Regions from separate parts of the Paenibacillus sp. 05T425 genome, predicted to be linked through region 1. Evidence: riboswitches for the same ligand, from Rfam matches in the RefSeq annotation. Region 1 holds a riboswitch; each other region holds the start of a gene.

Region 1 (10,820 bases):
AAACCTCCTCAGTTCCTTTATAAACAAGACCAATCGACAAAAAAACTGCCCCGATTACCGTAAAGGCTATCAGGGCAGTTGCTTAGCAATTCTTAATTCTATGCTTTTGTTGATTTTTTCTTTTTGAACGTAAGCAATCCAATCAACAGCAGGCCAAGACCTGCCATATAAGTAGGAAACGAGCTTGTATCGCCTGTTTTCGGAAGCGTTGCTAATGGAACTTCGTTGTCTGTAACAGATGCTTCGTCTTCTTCTTTAACTGCATCCGTATCAGTGTCAACCGATCCTTGCGGTACCTCGTTGTCACCCTCTTCGACAACTTCCTCTTCACCTGCGTCTACCGATCCTTGAGGTGTATCGTCTTCGTCAACAACAACTTCTGTTTCCGGTGTTGCTGTTGGCTCAAYTGTCGGAGTCGGTTCTACCGTTGGTTCCGGTGTCGATTCTGGCGTTTCTACCGGCGTAGGAGCTGGCCTTGGTGTTGTTGTTGGTTGTGTCGTTGGTTCCGTTGTCGGCTCTACCGTTGGTTCCGGTGTCGGAACTGGTGTCGGTTCTGGCTTTACTGTCGGCTCCGGTGTCGGTGCCGGCGTTGCTGTAGGCTCCGGTGTCGGAGTCGCTGTTGGTTCTGGTGTTGCTGTCGGCTCCGGTGTCGGAGTCGCTGTTGGTTCTGGTGTTGCTGTCGGCTCCGGTGTCGGAGTCGCTGTTGGTTCTGGTGTTRCTGTCGGCTCCGGTGTCGGGGTCGCTGTTGGTTCTGGTGTTGCTGTCGGCTCCGGTGTCGGAGTCGCTGTTGGTTCTGGTGTTGCTGTCGGCTCCGGCGTCGGTGTTGCTGTTGGTTCCGGTGTCGGTGTTGCTGTTGGTTCCGGTGTCGGTGTTGCTGTTGGTTCCGGTGTCGGTACAATTACAGTCTTCTTCACGAAAAACTCGATTTCACGGATTTTATCCGTCTGAGCTGTCGAGGAACCGGATTTGATTCCGCTTGCTCCGTAGGATGTCGTCTCCGTTTTATATTTGTTGCCCGATTTCCAAGTGATCTTCACGCACACGACATCATGTTTCAATAAATCCGTGTCGTTGATTACGTTCCAATTAACAGTCTTCTTGTTGTTCTTTAATTCGCCGCTCACGACTTTTTTGCCGCTAGGTCCTACTTCAAAGCTATTAGAATTACCTACCGTATATTTATAGCTGGCATCGTAGCCTTCCGTGCAGCCTGGAGCCGGCAGTTCCTTGTAGTAAAATTTCACATAGGATATTGTTTGTTCTTTATAATAAGTTACCCATTTCCACTTACCGTTGACTTTTTCGTATTTCTCATAAGCATACTGAGGCGCCTGAAGGCCACTTCCGCTAATAGCACCGCCGTCATACTCATAGGTTTTAGTTGCACCATCCGATAACCCTTCAACTTTCACGCAAGTAATGGCATAACCATCTCCCGCATTCCAGTTCAAATTGGTTTTATCGTAGTCGCGGGAACCGCTAACGACTTGGTCCCCATCATCGGATAGGGAAAAATTATAGTTGTAAAAGAAGACCTCATCCACATAATCGCCGCTGCAATTGCTTGCCGCCCCACCGCCGCTTCCATGGGCAAAAACCGTACCAGCCGTACCGATCGTTAAGATGACGACCAACTTCAACAATAGGGCTGACTTCAACCACTTCTTCTTAATCATAAATACCCTCCCCCATAATATATGACGTCATGGCTTCCGCAAAATAAAAAAGACCGCCATGACAGTTCATGGCGGTCGGACGATCATAGCATCGATAGCTTAACGATGCCTTAGACTCCTGGCTTTGCGTCCCAACCTTTCGGATGGTTTGCGATTTACATGAGATATTGTTGTTTTGTTAGCTTTTTTGCATAAATATGTAACAATTGTGATTCGCAAGTCCTATTCTATTACTGTTACTATGAAGGTGTCAATACTAGATTAGCATTTTGAGAACATAAATTTCACGCCATTAAATGTATGCGTATTCATGCGTTTGTTCGACAAATTTCATCATGATAATTAGTAGAAGAAATAAGAAAAAGCGCGGCCGTCAGACGGTTATTCACCATCAACACGGCCACGCTTCTATAGTTATTTATATCTTGCTTCCATATAGCTCGTCTCTTACTCGCCAGAGCGATGATCTCTCATATGCGGGAACAACAGTACGTCCCGGATCGAAGGCGCATTCGTTAACAGCATAATGAGACGGTCGATGCCGATTCCCAAACCGCCAGTAGGCGGCATGCCGTATTCAAGGGCGCGGATGAAGTCATCATCCATCTCATGCGCTTCGTCGTTGCCGTGCTCTTTCTCTACGAGCTGTGCCTCGAACCGTTCGCGCTGGTCAATCGGATCGTTCAGCTCGGTAAAGGCGTTCGCGTGCTCGCGTGCTACGATGAATAGCTCGAAGCGGTCCGTGAAGCGCGGATCGGCTTCACTCTTCTTCGCCAGCGGCGAGATCGCAACCGGATGTCCGGTAACGAACGTAGGCTGGATGAGCGTATGCTCGCCAAATGTTTCGAAGAACGCGTTCAAGATATGACCAAACGTCATATGCGGCTCAACCGCAACTTTATGCTCTTTAGCAAGGCGATGTGCTTCCTCGTCGGTCATCTCCACGCTGAAGTCGACACCTGTAAGTTCCTTCACGAGATCTACCATCGAGACGCGGCGCCATTGCGGAGTCAAGTCGACTTCTTGGCCTTGGTACATAATCTTCGTTGTGCCAAGCACCTCTTGTGCGATATGCGCAATCAGATTCTCGGTCAGAGCCATAATATCTTTGTAGTCAGCGTAAGCCTCATACAGCTCGATCATTGTGAACTCAGGGTTGTGACGCGTCGAGATACCCTCGTTGCGGTATACGCGGCCGATCTCATATACCTTCTCCAAGCCGCCCACGATAAGACGTTTTAGATGAAGCTCGATCGCAATACGCATATAAAGCTGCATATCTAGCGCATTATGATGAGTGATGAAAGGACGAGCAGCAGCTCCGCCCGCTATCGAGTGCAACGTTGGCGTCTCTACTTCTAAGTAACCTCTCGAATCGAGATAACGGCGCATCGATTGAATGATTTTGGACCGGGTAATAAACGTTTGTTGAACGTCCGGATTCACAATCAGGTCGACATAACGTTGACGATAGCGCAGTTCGACGTCCTTCAGGCCATGGTACTTGTCAGGCAGCGGAAGCAACGACTTCGTCAATACGTCAACATCTTGCGCTTTGACGGAAACTTCGCCTGTATTCGTCTTGAACACGACGCCATGTACGCCGACAATATCACCAATATCAAGCAGATCGAAAGCAGCGAACTTATGCTCTTCGACCGTGTCCTTGCGGACGTAGATTTGAATCTTGCCGCTCAAGTCCTGGATATGCGCGAAGCCTGCCTTGCCCATGCCGCGCTTCTGCATAATACGGCCGGCGATGCTCACTTTAACCGCTTGGCCTTCCAGCTCTTCCTTCGTAGACGCTTCATAGGCTGTTAGTATATCTTTGGCATTATGAGTGCGCTCGAACTTCTTGCCGAATGGGTCAACGCCTAAAGCGCGAAGCTCGTCTAGTTTGTCTCTGCGGATCTGCAGAAGCTCACTAAGCTCCTGCTCCTGTCCCTGCTCGTTATTCTCATGTTCCACTTTCGTTCATCTCCCTGATACGTAAGGGTAACCGATAACGTTCAAAAAGCTTCCGGCAAGGAAGCTTTCTAAACCATTCATCGCAAACCTTATTTTTTGATATCGACAATTTTATATTGAATGATGCCGGCTGGTACGTTCACTTCTACAACGGTGCCTTTTTTCTTGCCTAGAATCGCCTTGCCAACCGGACTTTCATTAGAAATCTTATTTTGGAGCGGATCGGACTCCGCAGTGCCTACAATCGCATATTCCATTGTGTCGCCGAATTCCATATCTTCAACCGTTACAATCGAACCAATGCTCACCGTATCGATATCGATATCATCGTTATTGATGATACGCGCATTACGAAGCATCTTCTCAAGCGTAATAATACGGCCTTCGATAAATGCCTGCTCATTCTTCGCGTCCTCGTATTCGGAGTTCTCGCTAATATCGCCATAACCGATTGCAACCTTGATCCGCTCAGCGACTTCGCGGCGCTTGATCGACTTTAAGGTTTCCAGTTCCTCTTCAAGCTTCTTTAAGCCGTCCTGAGTCAGAATGATTTGCTTATCGTTCATCTTTCCGATTCTCCCGTCGTGTGACTTATTTTCATACCGTGTATGAATTCACTGTTACCTAATATATTACGCTTCATTGCCATCATACCTTGAGTCATTTCACTTTAAAGGAGTCTCTTGAGAGCCTCTTTGGATTATATTGCACGATTATATTTCAAAGTTGCCCCCAATGTCAATCAAAGCCAAACGTCCCATTGAAACCGTTTCACTTAGGCGTGAATCCATACATTCCGCATCATGCCGACATCTGTCGAACTTTGTCGATGCAAGTGCCGCTGCCTCCAAAATGAAGCATGCTCCGACATGGCGCTCCATTAAAAGCAGCGGCAACCGGCGATCCATTTAATGAATGATCTCTTCCGCTGCGGTATGGACGGATGAAGCGCCATTCTGCTCCTGCACGGCCTCTTCCTCCAATGAACGAATATAATTTCCCAAAATCGCCACCATGCGATCGCGGTCCGTTTCTTCCATAATAACGTCCTTCACGCGCGCGCCGCCTGGCAAGCCCTTCAAATACCATGCTAAGTGCTTGCGCATCTCGCGCACGGCTACCGCTTCGTTCTTCAGCGCGATCAGTCGGTCAAGGTGCAAGATCGCGACTTCCATCTTCTCGCGCGGTGCCGGATCGCCCAGAAGCTCGCCCGTTGCCAAGTACTGAATCGTACGATAGAGCATCCATGGGTTGCCCAACGCGCCGCGTCCGATCATAACGCCGTCGACGCCGGTGTGATCCAGCATCCTTCTCGCGTCTTCTGGCGAGAATACGTCGCCATTCCCAATTACGGGAATAGATACCGATTGTTTGACATCCCTTATGATGTCCCAATTCGCCTTGCCCGTATACAGTTGCTCCCGCGTCCGTCCATGTACGCTAACGGCTTTGCCGCCTGCGCGCTCAACCGCACGAGCGTTCTCGATCGCATAAATATGCTCGTCATCCCAGCCGATACGCATCTTCACCGTAACCGGCTTTTTCACTGCGTCTACGACAGCAGATACCATCTCATAGATTTTGTTCGGGTCAAGCAGCCAACGAGCGCCGGCGTCGCATTTCGTTACCTTCGGTACGGGGCATCCCATATTAATGTCTATAATGTCTGCATTCGTCTGCGTATCGACAACCTTCGCCGCCTCGACCAGCGACTCACGGTCGCCGCCGAATATTTGCAAGCTAAGCGGCTTCTCGCGCTCGTCAACGAACAGCATCTCCATCGTTCGTTTATTTCCGTGCAGGATCGCCTTGTCGCTCACCATCTCCGCGCATACAAGTCCCGTTCCGAATTCCTTTGCTATTAAACGAAAAGCAGGGTTGCACACGCCTGCCATCGGCGCCAGCACGACCCTATTCTTCATCTCGATGTCGCCGATTTTCAGCATGCCGTTCCAAACTCCTCATTGATATTATTTGATCCCAAGCGCCCTGTGCCGGACGTCAGGCTTTATTCACGGTTATCCGACATTAATTCCTCATAGTCGATCCCAAGCGTGCTCGCGATATGGTTAAGCAGCTTCGGGTCTGTCTTCCTCGTACCGCGCTCAAGCGAGCCCAATACCGCAACAGATACGCCAAGTACTTTGGCCAGCTCCTGCTGTGTGTAACCCTTCAGCTTCCGAAAGGCTCTGACGCGCTGCGCCAATTGATTGTTTTCCATAACGTGATGCCTTCCTTTCCATCCTGAAGCGCGCTGCCGGCCGCACGTGCAACCTCACTCTGCAGCGTATGCGATACTTCGATAACATCGTTTAACGGCACAAGCACGAATGACCGCTCCATCATGCGCGGATGCGGCAGTGTCAGCTCCTCTTGATCCATTCTGACATTATCGTATAGCAGGAGGTCGAGGTCAATGGTTCTCGGTCCCCAACGTATCTGCCTAACTCGCCCTAGCTGCAGCTCATATTCGAGGAGCTTGCGCAGCAGTTCGATCGGACTGAGCGAAGTGCGGATCGCTATGGCCATGTTCAGAAATGCAGGCTGATCTGTATAGCCGACAGGATCTGTCTCATAGATGCCCGACACACTCCGTACTTCAATGGTTGGTTCATGGTCAATCAGTCCGATAGCCTCCATCAGAAGCTGCTCTCGCTCTCCCATATTCGACCCTAAAGCGACGTACGCTTCGAATGACTGCCCGTTAGGCGGGAATCGCTCTTCCATGTGCACCCCGCTTTCTCCGCATCTCGATCGTTACCCCGTCAAAGTGGATATCGAACGGAGGATGCGGCTTTGTTACTCGAACCGTCACTTCATTTACCATAGTATAAGCTTCCAGAACCCGTGATGCAATGTGACCTGTTAAAGCTTCAATCAGCTTGAAAGGAGGTCCTTCCACGATCTCTTTCGTGAATGCATGGATCTCCGCGTAGTTAATTGTATAGTTCAAATCATCGGTCTCAGCAGCTTGGCCAAGCTCCATATGCAGCACGACATCGACGTAAAATTGCTGCCCCAGCTTATTCTCTTCGGCAAAAACGCCATGATACCCGTAGAAGCGCATCCCTTTAATCGCCATTTGGTCCATTTCCGTCACTCCCCTCACAGGCAAACGTCTTATTTCTTACTTTGTTGTCTTAAATTTCAAAATAGCGTCCGTCATCAAAGCGGTCTGCTTCATCTCGCGAACGTCATGCACCCTTACGATATGACTGCCTTGCGCGATACCAAGCGCGACTGTCGCGGCTGTGCCGAATGCCAACTCTTCCACGGGCAAGCTCAGCGTGTCGCGAATAAACCGTTTGCGCGATGTGCCGAGCAGCACCGGATAGCCCAGCGCCGACAGTTCGGATAAGCGAGCAAGCAGCTCCAAGTTGTTCTCGTACGTTTTGGCGAACCCGATACCGGGATCGAGCCATACCTGAGTCTCCGAAACGCCGGCCGTCTTCGCGATCTCGACACTGCCAAGCAGATCAGCCAGCACATCGGGCACGAAATCGTTGTAGTCCCGCGCATGACGGTTATGGTTAAGAATAACGGGACAGCCGAACTCTGCGGCCACTGCCGCCATCTCGGGGTCACCCTTCAAGGCCCATATATCGTTAATAATGTGAGCGCCCGCTTCGAGCGCCTGACGTGCAGCAGCAGCCTTATACGTGTCTATAGACAGCGGTATATGCGGAATTTCCTTCCGCACCGCTTCAATAACAGGAATGATGCGCCGCAGCTCCTCATCAAGAGGAACGGGCTCGAAACCCGGACGCGTCGATTCGCCGCCGATATCGAGAATATCCGCCCCATCCTCCACCATAGCAAGCGCGTGGGCTACTGCAGCATCCACCCCCGTATACTTGCCGCCATCAGAGAAGGAGTCAGGCGTCGCATTGAGAATGCCCATAATTAATGTACGTTTGCCAAGCTCCAGCCGAATGCCGCCGTTCAACTCATATAACCAATGTCTATTATGCGTGCTGCTCTTGCTCATGCTGCCACTCTCCTTAACCGTTATTCATTCCCGACAAGTCGCGATGTATCCGCACGATAGAGTGCTAGCAAGCCTCTCGTCAGATCTCCCGCATAACCGTCGCCAACTTGTACAGTCTCGTTCCTGCTCGCAATGTCGGATAGCGTCGTAATCGGTATAAGCTCCTGTATGGAGTTAGTCATCCATATTTCATCAGCTCGTACAAGCTCTTCCCATGTAAAATGTCCTTCATGCACCGCATGCCCCGCTTCCCGTGCAAGCTCGATAACACGCTCGCGCGTTACACCGGGTAAGATGCCCGTATCAATAGCCGGCGTGCACAAAATGCCGTCCTTCACATAGAACAGATTGCTCACAATGCCTTCAGCGATCCAGCCTTCCTTCGTCAGCATAAGCCCCTCGGCTCCTGACGGAGGAGAAGAGGCAAGCAGCTCACGCTTCGCAATAATATTATTCATATAATGGAGAGATTTGAATCTGATGTCGCCTTCCGGCGTGTTCCGCCGCGTCTGCAGCAGCCTCAGCTCTCTTCCATGCATAGGAATCGAATCATTGACCGGCGGCAGCGACTTCACGAGCAGCAGCACGCTCGGCTGCTCGTAATCGCCCGTTGGGAGACCAAGCTCGCCAACACCCGCGCTTACCGTCAGACGGACATAACCGTCCGTCAGGCCGTTCGCAGCCAGCAGCTCCGTCACCTGCTCGCTAATTTCCTTCTCATCGCCGCGATACAGAATGCCTAGCTGTTCGCAGCCAACCTGCAGCCGCCTTAGATGGCGGTTCAGCAGGTAAGGACGGCCGCCGTAAGTACGGAACGTCTCGAACAGGCCCAAACCGTACAAAAAACCGTGATCGTAGACCGAGATCACGGCTTCGCCTGCTTCCTTAACAGAGCCGTTCAAGCTGACTTTCATCGCGCGGCTCCGGTTTTATTTTGCAAAAAGTTACGAAGCATCGTCAGGCCATGCTCCGTGATGATCGATTCAGGGTGGAATTGAACGCCCTCAATCGCGTATTCCTTATGACGAAGACCCATAATCTCGCCTTCATCCGTCTCAGCCGTAATCACGAGACAGTCCGGCAGCGTCTCGCGTCGAACGATCAGCGAATGGTAGCGCGTCGCCGTGAACGGGGATGGCATGCCTTCGAAGATCGACTTGCTGTCATGATGAATGAGTGAAGTTTTGCCGTGCATCAGCTTCTCCGCGCGGACAACCTCGCCTCCGAACGCTTGTCCGATCGATTGGTGGCCTAGGCATACGCCGAAGATCGGAATAACGCCTTTGAAATGGTCGATGAGCGAGAGACTGATTCCCGCTTCATTAGGCGAGCAAGGACCTGGCGAAATGAGAATATGGTCGGGCTTCAGCGCTTCAATGCCCGCTAGGTCGATCTCGTCATTTCTTTTGACCACAATCTCTTCGCCAAGCTCTCCCAAATACTGAACGAGATTGTACGTAAAGGAATCGTAATTATCAATTACAAGGATCATCGTCTAAGCTCCCCCTCTTATCCGTTGTTTGCTCCGGCCAACTGTTCGCTGTACTGAACGGCCTTCCACAACGCCTTCGCTTTGTTCAGAGATTCATAATATTCGCGTTCCGGATTCGAGTCGATCACGATACCGGCACCTGCCTGTATATGAGCAACGCCATCCTTGATAGCCATCGTTCTAATAATAATATTAAATTCCATATCGCCGTTATAGTCAATCCAGCCGAGCGATCCCGTGTACGGACCTCTGCGTACCGGCTCAAGCTCCTCTATAATTTCCATCGTTCGAATCTTCGGTGCTCCTGTAATCGTGCCTCCCGGGAACGTAGCCGCAATGACGTCATATGCGTCCTTGCCTTCGGCAAGAACCCCTTCGACTTGCGACACGAGGTGCATCACATGCGAGTAATACTCGATGACCATAAGTTCCTTCACTTCAACCGTCCCGTACGTCGATATACGGCCGAGGTCGTTGCGTTCCAGATCGACGAGCATAATATGCTCGGCGCGCTCCTTCTCGTTAGCGACAAGCTCCTCTGCAAGCTGGCGGTCTTCTTCCTCTGTCCGCCCTCTGCGCCTCGTGCCGGCAATCGGCCTCGTTGCCAATCTGCCGTCCTGCAGCTCTACGAGCAGCTCCGGTGAAGCCGACACCAGCTGGAAGTCAGGGCAGCGCAGGAAGCCCATGTATGGCGACGGATTGAACAGTCTGAGCCATTCGTACAGCTCTTCCGGTGACGTATCAATCGCACGGCTTTGACGCTGGGACAGATTTACCTGGAACACATCGCCTTGGCCGATATAATTGCGAATCGCTTCTACGGCGTCCATATACGCCTGCTTCTTGAACGGTGAGCTAATATCGTTCATTTGTTCGATGTCGATATGAAGATGATCCGCTTCCGTCAGCTTAAGGCGCTTCTCCTTGACCGCCTCCGCCTTGCGGCACGCTTTCTCTTCTTCGAACCATGTCAGCCAGTAGTCTGTCATCCCCTCGGCGCGAGACAGCGCACGATCGTAGGCTTCCAGCAGCTCCTCCTCACTGGCGTTCGGATCAATTGGCATATGGACAGCACAATAAACGACAGAGCGCTCATGATCAATAATCCATAGTTCATTCATTCGCATGAACAAGTAATCCGGCAAAGTCAGATCATCGTCCGCAAGCTCCGGCAAACGTTCTATCGAACGTATCACATCATAGCTCCAGTAGCCGACACAGCCGCCGATCCACTTCGGTCCATAAGCTAGACGCGGTCCGACTGCGCCCGCCATCCATTCCCTCATCACTTCAAGCGGCTTGCCATGCCAGTTGCGCCGGCTTTGCTCCTCTAGCGATTCGTAGGTGACGGACTCGGCAGTCAGTCCTTTGCCCCGAATAATGGCATCCGGATGCAAGCCCAAATACGTATACTTGCCATCCTTCCCGCTCTCCAGCACAACGGCATACGGTGATGCGTCCTGCCATGCTTCTTCCCAAGAAGTGACTATGCCGCTATCACGGCTCTGAATCGGCAATTCCTTAAGCAACGGAAGCGTCGTATATTTCCGCTCGGCGTGCCACCGGACCCACTGCTTTCTATCGGTGACCATCACCCTCAACCCCCGTTCATCTGACTTATTTTGCCTAGTATACAGAATAGCGCGGCAAAAGAAAAGGGCGTGGCTTCTTTCTTGAAGGGCCCAGGCAGTAAATG
Region 2 (10,820 bases), on a different contig from region 1:
GGATAGAAGGCCATGAATCCGTACGGCTTCGACTTGGCAGCGTCAATGACTTCCCAAACGTTTATACCCATTCTATCGCACAGAATCGCCATTTCGTTGGCAAGCGCTATATTAATATGTCTAAACGTGTTTTCGTATATTTTCTCCATCTCGGCGATAGAGGGGCTGGATACGGCATGAACATCGCCGTCAAGCACTTGCCGATAGAGCGTCTGTGCAACTTGCGAGCATGCCGGAGTAATTCCTCCAACGACCTTAGGCGTGTTTTTGGTATTAAAAAACTTGTTGCCGGGATCGACTCTTTCAGGCGAATAAGCAAGGAAAAAATCTTCGCCGCATTTTAACCCCGTTGCTTCCAAGATCGGTTTAACCAGCTCTTCCGTCGTACCCGGATATGTCGTGCTCTCCAATACAACCAGCATCCCCGGATGCAAGTATTCGGATATCGCTTTCGTCGAGTTCTCCACATAACTCGTGTCGGGCTGTTGGTAAATATCAAGCGGAGTAGGCACGCATATGGCTATGGCATCGACATCGCTTATAAAGGAATAATCCGATGTAGCCCGGAGCGACCCGTTTTTGACCATAATCCGCAAATCCTCGTCAATGACGTCGCCGATATAGTTATATCCGCTATTCACCATATCGATTTTTTTCTGCTGTACATCGAATCCAATGACTTTGTACCCGGCTTTGGCTTTCTCAACGGCAAGAGGCAAGCCGACGTATCCTAAACCGATAACCCCGATGACGGCCGACTTATTGAGCAACTTTTCTATCAATTTATCGCTTAACTCGTTAAGCTTAACAGCTTCCATTGTATAAGACGCCTCCTGATTAATTCGTTTGTAGACTGGTGCTGCCGTCAAGAACAATATCGATAACTAGCTGCACCGCGGCTTTTCCGTCCTCGACCGTTACGGCTGGCTCGCGGTTATCCCGAATAGCCTCGGCCATATCTTCAATAATTTGCTGATGTCCCGATACGCCGTACGGATCGGCCTCAACCTTTTGCTTAAGCAAGTCTACCTCTTTATCGCTCATGGAATCGCACTTCCATTGCTTGATCCAGTTGGCGGTTACGCCTCCGATGACCGCATAACCGTTCTCGCCGAATATACTGATCGATTCCTCGAGGTTCTTGTCATAGATCGTAGTGGCTGCTTCCACTACGCCAAGGGCCCCGCTATCGAAACGCAACGTGGCGACGGCAACGTCCTCGGCTTCAATGTTTCGTATTCGCGTATCGACCATAGATTTTACTTGAACCACTCTGCCGAACAGCCATTGCAGCAAGTCCAGATTATGCACGGCTTGGTTCATTAACACTCCGCCATCCATTGCTTTCGTTCCGCGCCAAGGCGCTTGATCGTAGTAAGCCTGTCCCCTGTTCCAGCGTACCGTGGCATTTACATGGCTTATTTTTCCGAATACGTTTTTCTCCAACGCCGATTTAAGTAATTGAATTGCTGGCCGATAGCGATTCGGATGGACAACCGCTGCTTTGACACCCGAAACCGTCACGGCTTCGGCAATGGCATCGGCATCCTCGATCGTTAGCGCCAACGGTTTTTCGATTATGAGATGTTTGCCTGCTTTAGCAGCCTTCACGGCTAACGGAGCGTGTAGACCGCTAGGCGTACAAATACAAACCACGTCGATATTGGACTGTCGCTCCAGCATTTCATCGATGTTCACGTAACCTTCCACGCCTGTCTGGTTCATATACTGGTTCAATCTATTGGGATTCGTGTCGCAGATAGCAACAAGGCTTGCTTGCTCGGTTTTCTCGATTGCTTCTATATGTTTATTGGCAATATGGCCGCAGCCAACAATCGCATAATTAATCATTTTCCAATCCACCCCGCCCGCTCATTCTATTCCGTTTGTAATCATCGATTAGATGCTTGTGTTCTCTGAACGCTTTCTTCTCCGTTCCTGACGTTTCCCTTCCAGCATAAGAGCAATGCTTAGCCCCACAAAAACGCCTATAAACAAGGAGATGGCGAGATTGAACGCTTTTTTGGGACTGACAGGATCAGATGCTTGTTCGATACTTGCCAAGTCCAACATCGTTATATTTGCATACTGGATAATGGACTTAGACTCCGATAGAAACGTTTCTCCATATGCATTCGCAATAGCAACCGCATCTTTTACGTGATCGTCTTTTATTTTAATTTTGATAACAAGCGTGTCTACGTTCGTTTCCACTTCCAGTTTGCCCAGCAGTTCCGTTGCAGTAAGATTGCTGCCGAGTTTCTCTTTCACTTTGCCTGCTATGTAGTAGCTTTTCAAAGCATCCTTATACGTACCCGTTAACAGCTGGCTTGCTAAAAACTCATTATAAATACCTGCATCTCCTGAAGATGCTATACTCGCCACTACACTCACACTCGCCTGATAGGTAGGCTTTACGAAAGTATTTAATGCAAATGCGCCTCCGACAGATAATGCAATTACTAATAAAATAACTATAAAATACCGTTTGCTCGCCTCTTTTAAGAACTGGATGTCCATTCGTTCACCTCATGTTTTGGATTAATGCTGCGATTGATAGGAAGAACGTTTCTCTCTCTTTGCACTAGCTAATACTTGATTACAAAGCTCCTCCATATTCAAACTCGTCATCCCGTACTTATGTTGCAGATGTTGATAATGTTCGAGTATTCTGTTCAGCACATCCATATTTTCATTGGCATCACTTGCCAAATTATAGGGATGCCACCAGAGGTGATACACTTCGCCGTGTTTAGCCGCATAGGTCATTCCATCAAGTATTCTCTTAATACGAAGCGGTTCTAACCAGCGGAGCTTGGAAGAGTAGGAGCGGAAGAAGTGGCTGGCTGGTAGGTTTATGGGAAGTTCGGTCATTATTTCATCGATTCGATAACAATGATTGCCGGACAAATTAATATACGTATCGAGCAAACGAAGAGCTCTCAACGGCAGGGAATCATTGGTGCTATAGCCATGTTTGTATATCCAATGTTTCGGATTACCTCGATATGACTTAATACCTAATTGATTCAGTGCTTGCAAATAGGAATCATTGATTTGGTTTCTTGGAAAAACGATGCTCTCCAATGTCATACCTTGTTTTTCGGCGATTTGGATGCTTGCGTGAATATCAGCAACAAATTCCTTCTCGGTCTGACCAGATTCCTTGCAATAATAGTGTGAAAAGGTATGTGTGGATATCGCCTGAAATGGCGTTGTTCGAATCCGTTGAATAAGCGAAGGTGCAAAGTGATAGGGATCGAATGACTCATTTGCGCCGATCTGCTCACTCTTCAAGTAAGAATAAGGAGATAAATTTTGATTTATATAACTAGGCTTAATTATCGGCAAGCTATTAATCATTTCTTCCTTAGACTCAAAAAACAATAGCCCTACAGTCGCCCATGTGGCATGAATACCATACTTTTCGAATAACGATAATACGGTAGGAATTAACTCTCTTTCTTTTGCAAACGTACTATTATACCAATCTAGTTCATAAAGATCACGTATGCCCCAATACAATTCAAAATCAAGCGAAATAACAAATAGTCCTTTATGTCTAGTCAAAAATACTCATTCCTTTATGCAATGGTCACTTGCTATTTCCACAAAATTTCCAACATAGTCCAGAACTGTTTGCCTGCACCTGAAGCATATTCGTATTATAATCTTCAAGACTCGTCAAGTAAATAAAAATGAAACGACATTTTCCGTGCCTTTCACGGATAACTCCTTCTATATAATGAAAGAAGTTAATAAAAAAACTTCGACAATAGATGTCGAAGTCTCGTTGTTTACAAAACTATTATAGAACTTGTACGTTAAAGTTGCTGCTTGCGAGCTTAACCGTGAATTGTGCAGCTTGGATTGTGTTGTTCGAGCATACGATATTTTTTTGAGAAAACTGCGAAAGATATGTCGTTAAATCAATGCCTCCGCCAGTTATCATTTTGATTTTGTTATTTGTAATCGTACCGTTGTCCGCGTTTTGCCACGTCCAAATTGCTTTTTCTCCATTTTCAATGACATTTCCGTCAATCGTGAAGTTATTGATATTTCCAAGACGAATGGCTGTTTTGCCTTTTTGAACGCTTTTTGCACCCATAGTAATTTTGTTGTTGCTGATAACGATGTTTTTAACCGTTTCCGCTGCGCCAACCTCGATTGCAGCATAGAAGCTTCCTAAGCCTGTAATCGTATTTTGTTTAACCGTGTTGTTGCTGCCGTATACGCTAATTGCCGAATACATGTCTGGAGCAAGTAGCCCTTTATCCGAGCCCGATCTGTAATAATTATTTTGCAGGTACGAATTCGTAATTTGGTTGCCAGTTACCGTAATGCCTTGTGCATAAATTTTAATAGCACGTTTGGCATTGTTGTCGAATTTGTTATTCGAGATCAAGCTGTTTGTGTCCGTGCCTTTTCCTGCATCCATGTTAGGATCTTCATAATAGATGCCATCGCCGTCATCAGCAGGACCGATATGGTGAATATAGTTATTAGTTATCGATACATTAGCTGCTGCAGCTTCGCTTTTGCCCCAAGTCGTTGTTACGTAAATACCTCTAGCAATCATGCTTCCACCAGTAGGGTTGAGCGCAACAATATTCTTCACTTCATTACTATCGATCGTGATTGCTTTCGTATTGCCGTATACAAGGATTCCCGAAAGCACGCCCGAGAAGTAATCGCTACTCGTTTTCGTGCTGTGGGAAGCATTCGCTACAATCGAATTGTTGATATTAACGCGTTCGCTTCCTCCGCTTACAACGAGTACACGGTTAACTAGTTTGTTGCCGTCGAGCGAAATGTTGCTGATCTCAATATCCTTACCCGATACACGCATTAATTCCCAGCCGAAATCTTTTGTGCTAGCTTTGATGATCGAAGTTGCGCCATCACCGAGCACTTTCGTGTTGCTGCTTACAGCGAGCGGATCTTTCGGGTTTACCAGGTACGTTCCTTTCGGGAAGTAAACCGTCGTTTTCTTCGCAGCGCCTTCTGCCAGCGCTTTTTTGATCGAGGACGTATCGTCCGTCTTGCCATCTCCCTTTGCTCCGTAGGTCTTAACATTTATCATATTAGCAGCGTTCGCTTCTTCGATGAATAGTCCATAAAAACCGATGCCGCTCAAAATCGTTACAAGCACCATCGCGGTCATGCTTTTCGTTAATTTACTGAAAATGCCCATTTTCACTACCTCCATATCCTGAATGAAATAAATAGGACAATCCCAGATTTCAGGATTGTCCTATTTCATCCTGAAAACATTTCGGGAACTGGCTGGCATATGGTTTCCCATTTAGCCCCTGTAGTTTTGCGTCCCGCGCTTTCACGCGGTTTGCCGTTATCGCTGTTTCCAAATATTAAGTTAGTGAAAATGTTGGTGTGATGAATAGAAAAAGAACTTATGACATGTCATAAGTTCTAAAATAGAACCTGAAAAGTTTTCGGAATCTGGCTGGCGTGTGGTTTCCCATTTAGCCCCTATAGCTTTGCGTCCTGCGTTTTCACGCAGTTTGCCTTTTCGACACATCGAGTATATGAAGTTACTTAATATTTAAATAAATATTACCAGACTAATAGGTATAAAGCAATAGGTTTTAATAGATTCATAGCCTAATTTTGAATAAGATTCGACACTTATTTTCAACAGGGGTTTAGCCATAAATTAGAACTTGTTTACAACCTCTTCCTAAACAATTATCATAGTCAAGTAGACCCTGCTATCACCTATTAGACTCAATCTTTAACAATACTCTAGCAGCGTACATAATAGCAAAACGCCGGTCTCCAAAGAGCCGCAATCGGACTTCTTCACTAAAATCAGAAGGGAAAATGGGGTGGTAGCGTGAAAATATTAATTACGGGCGGCTACGGATTTATTGGCTCTTTTGTTGCTGAGAGGTTTTTCAACGAAGGACATGAAGTCATTATTATAGATAATATGACCTCCGGTCATATATCGAATTGCAAATTCCGCCATATATCATACATCGCGGATGTGGAGAGCACCGTTTGTGAATCCATCTTCGAAAACCATAACGTTGACATTGTTGTGCATTTGGCTGCCCAGATCAATGTAGTCACTTCGATGGAAAATCCATACGCAGATACAAAATCGAACATCCTAGGACTAACCAACATTTTGCAGTTGGCCGCAAAATATAAAACCAAGAAGCTCATATTCGCTTCCTCTGCGGCCGTCTATGGAATGAACGATCAGATTCCGCTAAATGAGGATATGCCTTGTCAGCCCGTCTCGCCATACGGGATCAACAAGCTTCTCGGGGAATACTATTGCACAAAGTGGAACGAAATTTACCAATTGGATACGATTTGTTTCCGATTCAGCAACGTATACGGACCGCGCCAAGGATCGATTGGAGAAGGCGGAGTCGTATCCATTTTCATGGAACGGATCCGTGATGGCAAGGAGCTTGTGATTTACGGGGACGGCAGCCAAACCCGCGATTTCATATACGTGGAGGATGTCGCGGATGTTATTTATCAAGCAAGCCTTTCTGACCAAAGCGGCATCATGAATTTGTCCACCGATACGGAGCAATCAGTCAATGATCTAGTCAACATATTGAGCAGCATTCGGCCGATCCCCGAAATCAAGAAGCAAAAAGCTCGCACAGGCGATATATATCGTTCAAGACTCGACAATAACCGACTAAAAAAAGTTTTGGATTGGTCGCCCAAGTTCAGCTTCGAAACGGGGATTCGCCGCACGTATGAATGGTTTGCGCAATCCACCGCCGATTTAAAGCCGCTAACCAAAAAATCGGATAACACGGGCGCGACGCTCGACGACATTAACATTAATAACGAACTGATCGCCTCGTCGCTATCCCGGAATATCCGCAGCCTATACCTCAGCCAGCATGAGCGTTACCTGGAAGGCATGCCTGTGCTTAAGCCTGACGTCTTCCTTGCCGTTATACGCTCTAGGGAGCAAGCGAAACGCAATTACAATGCAAGCTTCGCCCTCGTTTCGCTTTCAAGGGATATCATTCAGGACAGCGCGCTCCTCAAACAAGTGAACGATTCGCTTCGCGAGTCGGATTTCATCGGCCTTGCGTTTAACGGCGATATCTATATCTTGTTGTCGAATTCGACGTCCGAAGATGCGATCATCGTCGTCAATCGTCTTAAGAAGCATAATATTGAAGCGCAAGTCGTCTCCCAAGAAGATTATTCGAACTTAGAGCTTATTCAGCATTAACACTCTTTATTAAATAGTAGAAATACGGAAGAGCCCCGTCAGCATCCATTCGCAATGGTGCAGGCAGGGCTCTGTTTCCGTTTATCTGGCCGTTCTTTTTTTTGTACTCAACGCAAGCCAATCGCGACCAGCCCGAACAATCTCTTTGTAGCCCGGCAGTCTGATACCGTAAAAAACCCGCAAGTCCCCACCCCAATGAGACTTTGCCGCCGAAACCGATTCAATATTCGCCCCGTAGAAATCGAATGTTTTAATCCCGATTTGGTCCAGATCCTCAAACTCAAGGTTTTGCAGCTGCTGTACGATGCCATCACTGAGGTGTTCGCTCTTGGAAGCGGATATCCATCCAATCGCGTTCTGTTCACCGGATACTAAGGTGATGCTTGCGCTAACAGGCTCACCTTCATTGGAGTAACAAACATAGCCGCGAAACCTGTCGCTTCCAAGCAATTGCTGCGCGAGCAATAAATCCTTAACCGATAATTGATGGGTAAAGCCTTTCCTCGTTTCGGTTCCGGATAAACAGTAGTGAACGGCCTCCATATCGTCCGTCCGAATAGAATAGTAACCCAACGAATTGGCCTTTTTCATTTTGTTGCGCAGAGAGGGGCTGATGTTCTCTACCGAATAAGGCAAATCCACATAATATGTATACTTTATATCAGCTATGAACCCTTGCCATAGAAAAGGGCGAATATCCGTAATTTCAGGCGGAAAATAAAAATTGGCTGACCCTGCGTATTCATATAAACTTTCAATGAATGCTTTTGAGACCTCATGCCACTGGCTTCCGATTTTCTGTACTTTATTCGTTGGAGTTGGGCGAAAAATAGTAGGGTGATACGGATTAAGCGGAGGCAAAAACAGCTTTTTGTTATGATTAAGAAACATTAAACTATCACAATACGCATCTGAATTTGATGCTTTAAAGGTTTTAACTATTGCATCACAGTTCCATTTCTTACGGTTGAATTCGGCCCAACCGTTCAGAAATTGCTGATCGTCCATTTGTGGTAGCTACCTCTTCTCCTATATTGAATTGTATAAGATACATTTATTACCATGATACCTTTCAACCTTTTGATCGTCAATAAGATACGGAATTTGCAAGAAACACCAACCGTCTTATAAGAAGTCGGTTGGTGTTTCTTGCCATTTGGCTTCAATAACGTTTCTTTACGTTCATTCGGCAATTCGAGTTTCAATGATCATTCATCCAATTCCACATAACGCTTGAGCGCGGCGAGCTTGTTATCCCAGAAGCGCTCGTAAAACGCCAGCCAGCGCTTCAGCTCTCTAAGCGGATCGGGGTCTAGACGGTAGCGCGTCTCGCGCCCGACCTTCCGGTCCTTCACGAGTCCGGCGTCCGATAAGACGCGGAGATGCTTCGACACGGCCGTACGGCTCATCGCGAAGTGGCCGCTGATAGCGTTTAGCGGCAGTTCCTCATCGCCTAGCAGCTCAAGCACCTTGCGCCGCGTCGGATCGGCTATCGCTTGAAACACATCATGCTTCGGCAGCGGTTCAGCCATCTTATTCCTCTACATAGCCGCGGAGCTTCTGCCCAATGCCAGACCAGCCTTGCTCCATTCTGCCTCGCACGATGTCATGCGGTTCGCCGAACTCGGTCGCCATGCCAGCTGTCCACCCACCGTGAATGAGCGTGAATTCCGTCTCGCCCTGCAGCTCGGCCAACTCGAACGTCAACGTCCAATCCTTGCCCCAATTAAACGATAAACGGTTCGGCGGATCCACCTCCGTCACCTTGCAAGGCGATTGACCGTATGGACCTGCGTTCAAATGAAACTCGAAGCCGACCTCCGTCTGAAAATCACTCGGCGGCATGAACCATGCCGCTATGCCTTCTGCCGTAGATACGGCCTTCCATACTTTCTCGATTGGCGCTTTCAACAAGACCGTCTGGCGAATATCCGGCAGCTTGTCCTGTGTATGAATGTTGTCTCCCATAAGTATAACCTCCAATGTTCAATGTTTAATGAGCTTGTCCACTCTGGAATCAATTGATATGAAACCAAATGGTTTCTAATCTGATGCCTTCTCATTATATGAAACCATTTGGTTTCATGTCAACATAGAAAATAATCCCTTGTTCTGCGCTTCTATTATGTCCAAGAAGGCAAACAAAAAAAGCACTTGCCAAACACCTAACTTGACTGATGTCTGGCCGTGCTTCTGAAGAGTAACATTATAAGCTGGTCAAAGCAGCCGGTGCAACGAAACGTTCAGCCGCTTCCTTCCACCTGCCGCCAACCAGCTTGCCGGCGGAGAACACCGCTTCGCGAGGCGGTGCAAGAGCAATCGCATGCTTCGGATTCATGGCGTCCACGAGCATAAAGCTGGCAGGATCCCCCGCCTTCGGCACGAGCGAGCCCGACGAGATGAGCGGATACGTCCGCAGCAGATCCTCGTCGACGATCCAGCCGAGCTTCTCGGCCAGCCTCGAGCCCCTTGCAAGCAGATCGCCATTGCCGAACGGGCTCCATGCATCTAGAATATTGTCGCAGCCGACGTGAACGCGCACACCTTCGGCGATTAACTGATCGACGCGCGGCATCGGCCGATCAATCGGCACGCTCGTAATAATGGCGACGTCGTCCGCCGCAAGCTTCTGTGCCAGATCCCGCGATTCTGCCTCGGTCACTTGGCCTAGGCAATACGCATGGCTAACAGCCGTACGTCCGCCTTTGCCCGCTTGAACCGTCAAGTCGCCGAAGCGGCTGATCGTGTACAAGCCGAGATGCCCGGGGTCGTGAAGATGAAGATCGACGCCGGCGCCAAATTCCGAGCTCAGCTCGAACATCGTCTCGAGGCTGAAGTCGACTTGACGGTCCAGCCCTGCCGGGTCGACACCGCCGACATATTCGGCTCCGGCGCGCAGCGCTGCCTTCATGACCTTAACGGAATCGGAGCGCAGCAGCCCCTGCTGCGGAAATGCGACGATCTCGATCTCCATCACGCCCCGGTACTCCTCCCTCACCGCCAGCACATGCTCCAGATGGGAGATGCCGATCACCGGATCGACATCGACATGCGTCCGAATCTTCGTCGTGCCATGACTCAGCAGCAGGTCGATGAGTCGCCTTGCCCGATCCGCGGCAGTCGTCGGCATCGTCTTGATCATCGCTTTCTCGAAAGCAAGCTGTCCAGGCAGCGTCACGAACGGCTGCAGCGGCTTCCACGGTTCGCCGAGAAAATGCTTATCGAGATGGATGTGCATATCGCTCATGGCAGGCAAGTATAGCAACCCACCCGCATCCAGCGCTTCTTCCCCTCCGGCTTCGCCAGTTCCGCCAGTCATCTTCCCGCCGATATTTTTCTCCAAGCTTGTGATAACGCCCAGCTCTCGATCAATCGTCATATTATATAGGTCTTCGCCAATGCGAATGCGGTTAATTGTTGTTCGTTTCATGCTGCATCACCTTTCGCGACTATAATAAGTTCCTTTAATGTACGCCCAAATAAACCTTGATCATGCGTTCGTCACCTAGCAAAGCTGCCGCCGGGCCGTGCATGGCCACCGTTCCGTTATCTATAACATACCCTCTTCCCGCTATCGACAGCGCTT
Region 3 (10,820 bases), on a different contig from region 1:
GCTTATGATGGATTAGGCAGCAAACCTCAACTCATCTACTTCTTGAATAGGATACCGACAGTCACCTGTTCCGTAAAGGTACAATCGCGGTTATAGGCGTACCATTTCCCGCCTTGCCGCACGGCAATCGCCTAGGGTACGGCGATATTCGGCCCATAAAAAAACCAGCCACTCTGAAGTGACCGGTTTTTCAATATCAAACACGATTCAAATGCGTTTACTCACAATGTCGATTACCGCACGGTACAGATTCGGCGGGTACTCCGCAATCCGGTGGCACAGATACAAATACCATTCATGGCCATATGGGAGATAGATTCTAACCGAGTGCCCGTCTGCCTGCAGCTTGCTTCCCAGCTCCGGACGAATACCGTACAGCATCTCGAATTCGGCATTGCCATGAGACAGCCACCCGTTCTTCAGCACTTCATCCACAATCGCTTCATCATGGGTAGCAATCGATACGTAATGGCCTTGGCGAATGGCGCTTTCCACAAGCTCCAAATAACGTTCATTAAGAGCAGGAGACCGATGGATTGCGCGGTCTTCCGGTTCTTGATAAGCGCCTTTCACGATCCGTACACGACGTGGCGAATCAGCTAGAGCTTCCAAATCCTGCGGCGTTCGATTCAAATGAGCTTGCAACGTAATGCCTATGCTCGAATAAGTTGCTGCAGCGCTTGTGTAGACAGATAGTATATCCTCCGTCTTGCTGGACTCTTCCATGCTGATGAATAACTCAATCTCCGTTTCTACAGTTCCGGCATAGGCTGCCACATCCATCAGATGGGAATAAGCAAGCTCCTTATCCAACGAAAGCCCGATATGCGACAGATCGAAGGATACGCGAGCTGGAAGTCCGGCCCGCCCCAAATCTTGAATGAGCGCCTTCATCTCCGCAGCAGCCGCTTCGCATTCGTCAGCATCCGTCGTATTTTCACCGATATATTCGATGGAAAACTTATACCCTTCCCGGGCCAGCCGGCGGCTAGCGGCAACTCCCTCTTGTCGGGTTTCACCCGTAACATACCGAGAAGCGGCTTGCTGAAGCAGCATATAGAGCTCTGGTGTCCGCTCTACGTAAGCTTTCAGGTCTTCACGGCGAGCGATTGACTTTAGAGCCGCTGAAAATTGTTTTTCCAAATTCGATTCATGGTGCATACAACATCTCTCCCCTACTCAAGTTCCTTCCATTGTACGGAGTAGAGGGATGACGGTATTGTACAAAATTGCTCTTTGTTATTAAGATGACAACGCGTAAGAGTATGGCGTTGCTCCTACAATCCTGCCGAACGTTCTCGCAAAATGGCTCTGGTCATAAAATCCCGCATCGGTTGCAATGTCGGCAATCGGTCGCCGCTTCATCAATTCGGCCTTGGCATAATTAATGCGCAGCAGATTCTGATAGGCATGAGGAGGCAGATGATTCCATCGTTTAAACAACCGAATGAGATGAAATCGGCTTATTCCCGTTACGTTCTCGAGCTCCTCCATCGTCAGCTTCTCTGTAAAATGCTCATGCATATAGTCCTGTACAAGCTTGACGTACTTCTGATCCTGCTTGCCTTGCTGTATTTCATGCACCAAATCTGACGCGTTCTGACTAACGAGATCATGTATCAGCTCAATCATAGCCGTCTCGATTTCAAGAGGAGAACCGTTTCCCATAAAAGCCTCCATCGTTTGGTTAATGCGATAGCGACAGACTCTATTTTTGTCCTCGGCCAATAGAAACGGGATATGAAGCTGATCGCGCTCCCGCTGTTCAAGGTCAAGCTGCTCTAACCAAGCCTGCTTGACGAAGAGCATTTTGTAATTCCACTCCATTCCCGTCTCCGGCTGGCAGGCATGCAGCATCATCGGCGGAAAGCTGATTGCCTTTCCATCCTCGACCCGGTGCATGGTTCCGTCGCACCAAGCGTTCGTCACGCCTTTATCGATCAACCCGATCGAATATTCCTCATGAAAATGTTTTTGGTACGCTAGATCGCTCTTCAGACATCGCTTAGCTTCCAAGAAAGGCAGCGCCTCATGGCGGTAAAAGGTCACATCAGACATGTTTCGAGTCCTCGTTTCATAAACAGAAAGTTTCTTCGCAATAAAAAGCCCTCCCGCTCGAAGGCGGAAGGGCTCAGCGTGCTCGAACGATACTACTACAGCTTAAACGGCTTTACCGATTCGTTCAAGTCAACCGAAAGAGACGACAGCTGCTGGATGGCAGCCGATATTTCCTGCATGGACGCGCTTTGCTGTTGAGCGGACGCAGCAACCTCTTCCGTGCCGGCTGCCTGCTCCTGCGTGACCCCGTTAATTTGCTGCATGGCATCCGTGATGCGTACGAAGGAATGCTCTACCTTCTCCAGCGAGCCGGACATATGGTTCGTGTGGACGGTAAACTCTGAAACGCCCGAATATATATGCTTGAAGTTTTGGTGGGTACCGCTAATCCAAGAATGGCCAAGCTCGACAGCCTTCGTTCCTTCTTCGATGCTTTGCTTAACCAGATGGCTGTTCGATTGCGTGCTCGAGACGAGCTCGTTAACGGACAGCGCCGCTTGAGCGGACTGCGTTGCCAGCTTCTTGACTTCCTCGGCAACGACCGCGAAGCCTCTTCCGAGCTCGCCGACCCGTGCCGCCTCGATCGAAGCATTAAGCGCAAGCAGATTCGTCTGCGTCGATATTTCGGTTATAATGCCGATAATCTCTCCGATTTCATTGGAACGTGTCTCCAGCGCCGCTGCCGCTTGCTGCGACTGCTGCATCGCCTGCTTGATCGTCTCCATTTGTTGGAGGGTACGATCGACAAGCTCTTGCCCCTGCTCCGATTGCGAATGGACCTCGGACGCGATTTCTTGAATTTCCTTCATGCCTGCCGATACTTCTTTGATGTCGGTATCAATGTTATGAATGCTCGAGTGGCTTTCGGATACGCTCTGCACGATCTCCGTAATGCCTTCTGTCATTTTGCTCGTCGATTCGGCCACCTGCTGCGCGCTATTCGTCGATTCATTCACGGATTGCTTCAGATGCTTGCTCGTATCCCCGATAAGGGCGGACGAAGCGATGACCTGCTCGATCAATGTTTTTAAGCTCGTAATCATGATGCCGAAAGCGGCACCCAGCTTGCCGATCTCATCCTTGCTGTCGATCGAGAACTGGCTTCTCATATCGCCGGCCGCTACTTTCTCGGCTGCAATCATCAGTTTGCGAAGCGGATTCGTAATGATTCGGCTAATAATAACGGCGATCACGCTGCCGACTACGAAGACGATGACGGAAATGATAATGGTCATCCAGTTCGAGCTGGATGCAGTCTCAGGCACAACGGAAGCATCGAGATCGATGCCCAAGATGCCGTACACGGTGCCGGATTTATCGGTCAGCGGCACGAAGATAGATTTATGCGTGCCGTATTCATCGTCGTAAATCGGACTGAACATCGTTTTCTTGGAAGCAATGGCTTCCCTCATTTCATCAGTAAACGGATAAGCGGTTCCGAAGTCGTCAGGGACGCCCGACAAAATCAGAATCCGTTCTTCATCCTGGGTATTGGATAAAATATAAATGTTCTCCAAGCTATGAACGGTCTGGAGCTTCTCGAGCTCCGTCTTGATTATCGCGTAGTTCGGATCGTCCGCCCCTGTCAGTTGAATATCGCTTCCCGGAATGGCTGCGAGCGTGTTCGACGCGATTTGAATATCCGTCGCGAGCCGCTTATCGAATTGCTCCAGAAGCTTCTCCGAGAGGTTGCTCTGCGTCATATAGCCGGACAGAGCAAAGGCTACGCATGTCACGACCTGCAGCAGCAGGATGCTGACCGAGATTTTGACAGCAAGATGTTCTCTGAACCAATTCAATTTAAGAATAGATTTCTTCATGGTTGTTCTCCTTCGTGGATAGCCGATCAAAAGCGGCATACGTTTCAGCGATTTTTTGTTTCAAATAGTGAACGATTGCACCGACATCGGAAGTTTGCGTGTACGGAGAGATGACGAATAACTTAGCCGCATACAGCGCAATTTGACCCGCCCGGTCCGCGGTTGGCACGTAGAGATGCTTCTTCGTATCTCCGAAAAACATTTTTCCGCGGTCTCTGCCCAATATTTCGAACAATAGCTCGTTCAGCTTATTTTCGCGCTCAATCTCCGCATAGCTGCGGAGCCCCTCGTATTCCGCGTGATAGCCGTTTTTACGATCTGCATACAAACGGAACAGCGTGATAATGCCCGGATTTAGCGGATTGACGATGACGGCTTCGGGAACTTCGGCAGCCAACGTCTTCCTGAACGCTATATTGACTTCGACGAATTGGGCGAGCAGCTTCTGATAACCTTCGATGCCGAAAGCCGTTAGCGCGCTTAAAATACTGATCGAGCTGCCCATTCTAGAGCATTCCAGCGTATAGCTCGTATGATAATCCCCATAACCCCGATGTCCAACATACGGCGTTTCATCCGGCTCCAAATCAAGCAGCTTGAGATCGGATGCCCGCTTCACAAGGAATAAGCTCGTGGAGTACGGCGTTTGACCGAGCTTCTGGAAGTCAAAGCACAACGAATCCGCCAATCCCAAATGCTTCATTCTCTCCCTTATCGCTTGAAGCGCAGATAGTGTTTCAGTATCGAATTTATGTAGATTTCCTTCAAAGTCGTAATCGTTAAAGAAGGCAAAAAATCCGCCCAGCGCTGAATCCGCGTGGATATGCGGCCTTTGAATGCCATGCTTTGTCGCTAGTTCCTCTGACACAGCCAAGATTTCCTCGACATTATCGATGCCCATCGCATCCGTCGTCGCTGTCGTTGCCACAATGTACACAGGGACGCCTCCGCTTAAAATAACGCTCTCCACTTTCTCTTCGAGATCCCGAACATCCATGGAGCTGTCTTCTCGCGTACGGATTTTGATCAGGTTATTGCTGCCCAGACCCGTTGCTTCCATCGATTTGAACAGGCTGTAATGAGCCGCTTCCGAGCAGAAGGCAAACAAGTTGTCAGGTACGCCTGCTTTTGCAGCTTTGGCGTCATATTTATTAATGGCTAGTCGAAGTCCCGTAAAGATGGCCCCTTGCCCGCCCCAAGTCGTATATCCGCCGCTTGCCGTAGGGTCATAACCAATCAGCGCCGACATCATGGCAACGACTCTGACTTCGGCCTCCGCTCCGGCAGGTCCGTATACGTCCCACAAGTTATTGCCATTCACCATAAAAGCGGTGAGCATTCCCATGATGCCCGGAATACTGGCCATGGGCAAAATATTAGTCAAAAAGTATTTCGTATGGTAGGGATGACCGTGCAGAAGCTTGAGCAGCTCGCCGTTCACTTCATTTTGCGTGCTTCCGCTAACGGGAATGCGGCTGTTCTTCGTTAAATCCTGATAGAAAGTAGCTCCTCTATCTTTCGTTCCTTTTAAATTAACGGAATCGGGATCCTTTAAAGCATCGACCCCTTCTACGATTTGCCTGAATAGTGCTATAAGATCGTCTCGTTGTCGCTCGTTGCCGTCGTCGCTTGGAAATAAGGTCCGGATATTCATCTCTTGCTCGCTCATTGTCTCCACTCTCTCCTATTTCGTTATTCTCTCTTTTTTGTTGTAAGCAAAGAGGCATGCCTATGGACGACCATAGACATGCCTCTGCTAAATCTTTTGCAACTGGCTGACATTTCTTTTTGAGAAGTAGTCCCTATAGCTTTGCGTCTCTCGTCTTTCGACGGATTTGCATTATGTGATTTTAGGAAAGTTCATCGATACAATTAGTAAACATTTACAGCGAATAGGAACATTCTACTATTTTACATTTCAGAGATCAATAGATTTGAAATAGAGATTTCGTTAATTTTTTTAAGAAATCATCATTTTGTCACAATCTTCCTTTGTTCGATATTGTCGACCGATTATATTTGGTGCAATATTCCTGCTACTGCCAATCTGTTCAACCCCGATACAGCTATGATTCAGCAGGTTTTCTTATCCTCCCATTCGTTTTAAGATCATATTTAAAAGAGAGGAGATTATCTATGACAGACGAAACATACAACGATTTAATTGCCAAATCGCTATTAAACAAAGGAAACAACAGGAGATTAAAAACCGCTATCGAAAAAGCGAAAAGAGGCGAAGAGATTACGATTGCCTACATTGGCGGCTCCATTACTCACGGCGCGGGAGCCAATCCGCTCCATACCGACTGCTATGCTCATCGGTCATATTCCACCTTCAAGTCGATGTTCGGAAAGGACGGCGGCGATTCTATTCGTTTCGTCAAAGCTGGACTCGGCGGCACGCCCTCCGAGCTGGGGATGATTCGTTATCAGAGGGATGTTCTGAGAGATGGAGCCGTACGCCCTGATATCGTCATTGTGGAATTTGCAGTCAATGACGCCGACGACGAAACGGAAGGGAGCTGTTACGAAAGCCTGGTATTAAAAGCACTGACTGCTGACAACGCTCCAGCCGTCATCCTATTGTTCAGTGTGTTCGAAAGCGACTGGAATTTGCAAGATCGGCTTGCGCCCGTTGGTTATCATTATGAGCTTCCCATGGTAAGCATAAAAGATGCGGTGGTGGACCAATTTCAGATAACCAAAGACGAGGGGAACATCATTACCAAAGAGCAATTTTTCAGCGACATCTACCATCCGACCAATGCAGGTCATACAATCATGGCCGATTGTCTAGGCTGGCTGTTCGCCGAAACCGACCGTTCCGCCATGGATCATGAACATATTGTGATCGACAAGCCGCCGGTAATCGGTAATGACTTCGTCCATGTCCGTTTGTTGGATCGGGCCAACGGCTCTAGCATAGCCAATATATCGGAAGGAGGCTTCGACGCAATCGATACCGAACTTCAAATGGCGGAGATGGACGACCATCCGTACGGCACGCCTCAATTCCCTAACAATTGGATGCATACGGCAGATTCGAGTAACCACAACTTTACGATGACGATTCGCAGCAAAAGTCTCCTCTTGGTCTACAAAGATTCAGGAAGCGACGATTACGGCAGCGCTAACATTTACGTTGACGGCGAGATTGTGAAAGTCGTCGACCCACAGGCAATCAAATGGACCCATTGCCATGTAGTCATCTTGTATACGGAGCAAGAATCGCGTGAGCACACGGTGGAAATCGAGATGTCGCCCAATCACGCGTGCAAAAGGTTTACGATCCTCGGCTTTGGCTTCGTATCCTAACGCGGGGAAACGAAAGACGGCCTCCTTTCCCTAATATAGGGATGGCGGCCGTCTTTCACTGTTTACCGTCTCACTAGCTATTAGCCTTCAAGCGCTTCCGCCGTTTGGCTAATCACTTTGTAGTACGAGCCCTTTGGCTGATGCTTCGTGTCGAACAGCAACGGCCAATTCTTACGACCCCTAACCGGGAATCCATCCAGCCACGTATAGTCATCAGCGGCTCCCCAGAACGTAACGCTTGTCAGTACATCGCTATATTCCCGGAACAACTGGAACATATCACCGTACCTTTCCTCCTGTAACTGCATCATCTCAGCCGTAGGAGTGGTAAGATCCGTGCGTCTGTCTTCGAAGGCAAATACCGATAAGTCCATTTCCGTAATATGCAGCTGCAGTCCTAGCGACGCATATCGTTCGATAGCTGCACGAATATCGTCCAGCGTCGGATGCGTCAGGTTCCAGTGCGCCTGAAGGCCAACGCCGTGGATCGGCACGCCTTTTTCCTTAAGCGACTTGACCAGCGCGTAAATTTTTTCTCTCTTAGCTGGCACTGACTCGTTATAATCGTTATAAAAGAGTAACGCGTCAGGATCAGCCGCATGTGCGTACTCGAACGCTTTGGCAATAAAATCATCGCCGATAATGTCCAGCCACTTGGACGGACGAAGGTGCTCATCTCCACTGTCAGACACTGCTTCATTCACAACGTCCCATGCATAGATTTGTCCCTTATAACGCCCAACTACCGTTTCGATATGCGCTTTCATTCGTGCAAGCAGTGTATCGCGATCAACTAAGCCGCCCGCACCGTTATCAAACACCCAATCGGACGTTTGGTTGTGCCATACGAGCGTATGCCCTCTTACTGCCATACCGTTCGTTTTCGCAAACTCCATTAATCGGTCCGCTTCCTCGAACGTATACCGCTCCTCGGCCGGGTGCAGCCGTTCGAACTTCATTTCATTCTCTGCCGTTACGCTATTGAAATGCAGCGCCAGCAGCTCGCGCTGCGAGACAAGCGTCTTCGGATTAACGGCTGCGCCGATTCGAAACTGCTGATCGAACACTTCGTGCAGCTTCGGTGTTTGTGCTGATGTGGATTGATTCATGAATGATTGCTCCCCTCGTTCGATCCATCGGTTATTATCGTTGCTCGCGTATAGTTTAGACCTTGCATGCGCTGCAAACAACCCGTCGAAGTATAGGAAACGCTTTTGGAAAATAATAGATTGACTTTCCCATAGGGGGAGGGTTTATCGTTAGGTTAAGCAATTCCGGCCGGAGTTCTTTATGAAAGGGTGTCATCGATTGAAAATTGGTGAATTCGCCGTACAAAACAACGTTACTGCTAAAATGCTGCGTCACTATGACGAGATCGGTCTGCTGAAGCCGTCGGCGATCGATGCTGAAACGGGATATCGTTCCTACGATCCGAGCCAATCCCATTTATTGAATTGGATCGTCATTCTCAAAAATCTAGACTTCTCCCTTACTGAAATCAAAGAATTGATAAACGGACCTGTAGATAGTAGCATCATCGTTCATCAATTGATTCGTAAGCGGATCGAAATCTCATCGCTGCTTAATGAACACATTCAGAAGAAAATCGCAATTGATCGGCTTATCACTATAATCGAGAAAGAAGGGTTTGATATGGATAAAAAAATAGATTTATTGCATATCGAGCAGTCTGCAGCCCATGAAATCAAAAAAAACATTCCCAATATGGAGATGTTTCTGGAGGCAGCCGCCGGCATCACAGCCTCATGTTCGTCTGACGATAGCCTCTCCGTCTTTCGCTTTGATATCAGCCACTTCAAGCAGGTGAACGACGATTACGGCTTCGAGGTAGGGGACAACGTCATTGCCTCTTGTTATCAAATCATTGAAGCCAATGTCCGTGCCGGCATAACTCAGGCCGCTATCGGCCGTGCTGATGGCGATGAATTCATCGTATTCGCAATCGCAAATCACCAAGCGATCACTCGTGTCGCGCAGTCCATAGTCGATGATATGATAGCCTTTGATTTCAATAGCATCGGTTGTCCGAAGCAAATGGGTTGTTATATCGGCGCATTAGTCGGCTCTGTCAGATCGATTGCGGAGATTCGTAAGGTCATCGAAGACTCTATTGAAACCATTAATGAAGCGCGGAAAGAAGGACCAAACTCGATCGCTATCGAATCGTGCAAGCTTTAGAAATTGCGAGGCCCCCTTCCTGTTAGAAGAGGGCCTTCGTTCTTATTTGTTATTCGTATAGTTCTCTAATAAATCCTGAATGGATATCCCATTAATCTTAAGTCCCGATATGTCGCAGTCTTTAATTTCCACGTTGGAAAGATTGCAGTTTGTAAAGGATGTTCCGGTTAATTCACAGTTCTCGAACGTATTGCTCTTGCCCTTCAGCCCGATATCGTGAAAGTAAGCCCCGCCCATTGCGCAGTTTCCGATCTCGATATCCCACAAACCTACTTCAATGAATTTGGCCTGATGCATGTTGATATCGTGGAATAACGTTTTGCTCATATTGATATTATCGAAGCTAGCGCCTTCTAAATTAATGTTAACAAACTTCGTTTTGTACATGTCGATATCGTCAAAATCGCTCTCGCCCATCGCCACGCGGCGAAATTGTGTTTCGGGCATTCTTTCGTCCTGAAACACCTTCTTCTTGAACTCCTCGTTCAGCTTATTCTGATTCAGATTTTCGTTAACCATGCTGAGCATCTCCTTCTTTAATAACGTTCTCGATCGACGAAGTCTGCTCTCTACCGCTTCAACGGACAGACCGAGGAAATCGCTGATTTCCCTGATCTTATAGTCATCGATGTAGTAGAGAATCGTGACCGTACGGTTAGCTTCAGTCAGGTTGCTAAGCGCTTGCCATACCTCGTTTCGAAGCTCTTTCCTCAGCCATGTATCTTCGGCAGTTTCATGCATTTCATGTTGCGGCATATTCTCGTTATGTGCCGGGTCGTATACGGACTCGTTTTTGCTCGACCTCAACCAGTCCAAGCACTCCCTATTCGTAACCGCATACAACCAACTGCCCAGCTTATCGGGTTCTTTAATGCTGGACAATTTTTTGAAAGCTTTGACGAACACTTCCTGCGCAATATCTTGCGCCCTATGGAAATCGCCTAGCTTACCGTACGCTGTCCCGTACACCGCATTCGCATATCTGCCGATTAAATCGCTGAATGCCTCGTTATCGCCTTTGCACGCCCTGCCCACCAACTCTGCATCCGTAACAGACAAGTTGCTCCTCCTCAAATCGATCTATATATAAGACGGGAGTTCATTGAAAAAACCGTCGCGATCTCAAAAATTTTTTTCTACTCTTCTTCTATTATACAAAAATATGGAGCGGTTATAGAAAGCAATAGATTGACAACGAATTCGAAAGCAAGTATGAATAGTAGCAAAGGAGTGACTAACTATGGATTTGAAAACCATTCTGCCATACAGCGTTGCCATGATAACGCCATTTGACGAGGATGAACGCATAGATGAGAACGGCGTTGTGGGCATGCTTGAATATTATGAGGCGAATCATGTACCGGCTTTGCTCTTAAGCGGATCGACCGGCGAACAGCATTCATTATCGGTGGAGGAAAGAATTCATCT

The links. Region 1 has a riboswitch for cyclic di-GMP ahead of AC1DF0_RS30355 (LPXTG cell wall anchor domain-containing protein). Riboswitches for the same ligand answer to the same signal wherever they lie in the genome.
Region 2: another riboswitch for cyclic di-GMP. It lies ahead of AC1DF0_RS05480 (glycosyl hydrolase family 28-related protein); the one in region 1 lies ahead of AC1DF0_RS30355 (LPXTG cell wall anchor domain-containing protein).
Region 3: another riboswitch for cyclic di-GMP. It lies ahead of AC1DF0_RS07380 (pyridoxal phosphate-dependent decarboxylase family protein); the one in region 1 lies ahead of AC1DF0_RS30355 (LPXTG cell wall anchor domain-containing protein).

What each region holds. Positions count from the first base shown of each region.
Region 1 covers NZ_JBFTLA010000024.1:1,760-12,579, forward strand. Annotated here, with positions in the region: gene AC1DF0_RS30355 (LPXTG cell wall anchor domain-containing protein) at 99-1,676, opposite strand; cyclic di-GMP riboswitch class I at 1,744-1,839, opposite strand; gene lysS (lysine--tRNA ligase) at 2,124-3,644, opposite strand; gene greA (transcription elongation factor GreA) at 3,734-4,210, opposite strand; gene dusB (tRNA dihydrouridine synthase DusB) at 4,553-5,590, opposite strand; gene AC1DF0_RS30375 (helix-turn-helix domain-containing protein) at 5,653-5,865, opposite strand; gene folK (2-amino-4-hydroxy-6-hydroxymethyldihydropteridine diphosphokinase) at 5,817-6,371, opposite strand; gene folB (dihydroneopterin aldolase) at 6,349-6,735, opposite strand; gene folP (dihydropteroate synthase) at 6,772-7,632, opposite strand; gene pabC (aminodeoxychorismate lyase) at 7,653-8,546, opposite strand; gene pabA (aminodeoxychorismate/anthranilate synthase component II) at 8,543-9,124, opposite strand; gene AC1DF0_RS30405 (anthranilate synthase component I family protein) at 9,142-10,716, opposite strand.
Region 2 covers NZ_JBFTLA010000002.1:365,601-376,420, reverse strand. Annotated here, with positions in the region: gene AC1DF0_RS05500 (nucleotide sugar dehydrogenase) at 1-818, opposite strand, end outside; gene AC1DF0_RS05495 (Gfo/Idh/MocA family protein) at 838-1,851, opposite strand; gene AC1DF0_RS05490 (YveK family protein) at 1,900-2,520, opposite strand; gene AC1DF0_RS05485 (polysaccharide deacetylase family protein) at 2,542-3,570, opposite strand; gene AC1DF0_RS05480 (glycosyl hydrolase family 28-related protein) at 3,809-5,194, opposite strand; cyclic di-GMP riboswitch class I at 5,275-5,359, opposite strand; cyclic di-GMP riboswitch class I at 5,453-5,537, opposite strand; gene AC1DF0_RS05475 (NAD-dependent epimerase/dehydratase family protein) at 5,855-7,234, shown strand; gene AC1DF0_RS05470 (hypothetical protein) at 7,316-8,242, opposite strand; gene AC1DF0_RS05465 (ArsR/SmtB family transcription factor) at 8,443-8,766, opposite strand; gene AC1DF0_RS05460 (SRPBCC family protein) at 8,768-9,202, opposite strand; gene AC1DF0_RS05455 (amidohydrolase family protein) at 9,441-10,664, opposite strand; gene AC1DF0_RS05450 (ABC transporter ATP-binding protein) at 10,699-10,820, opposite strand, start outside.
Region 3 covers NZ_JBFTLA010000003.1:123,245-134,064, reverse strand. Annotated here, with positions in the region: gene AC1DF0_RS07395 (proline dehydrogenase family protein) at 208-1,161, opposite strand; gene AC1DF0_RS07390 (AraC family transcriptional regulator) at 1,243-2,058, opposite strand; gene AC1DF0_RS07385 (methyl-accepting chemotaxis protein) at 2,154-3,878, opposite strand; gene AC1DF0_RS07380 (pyridoxal phosphate-dependent decarboxylase family protein) at 3,859-5,547, opposite strand; cyclic di-GMP riboswitch class I at 5,642-5,728, opposite strand; gene AC1DF0_RS07375 (SGNH/GDSL hydrolase family protein) at 6,015-7,193, shown strand; gene AC1DF0_RS07370 (endo-1,4-beta-xylanase) at 7,274-8,302, opposite strand; gene AC1DF0_RS07365 (diguanylate cyclase domain-containing protein) at 8,502-9,392, shown strand; gene AC1DF0_RS07360 (sigma-70 family RNA polymerase sigma factor) at 9,435-10,451, opposite strand; gene dapA (4-hydroxy-tetrahydrodipicolinate synthase) at 10,633-10,820, shown strand, end outside.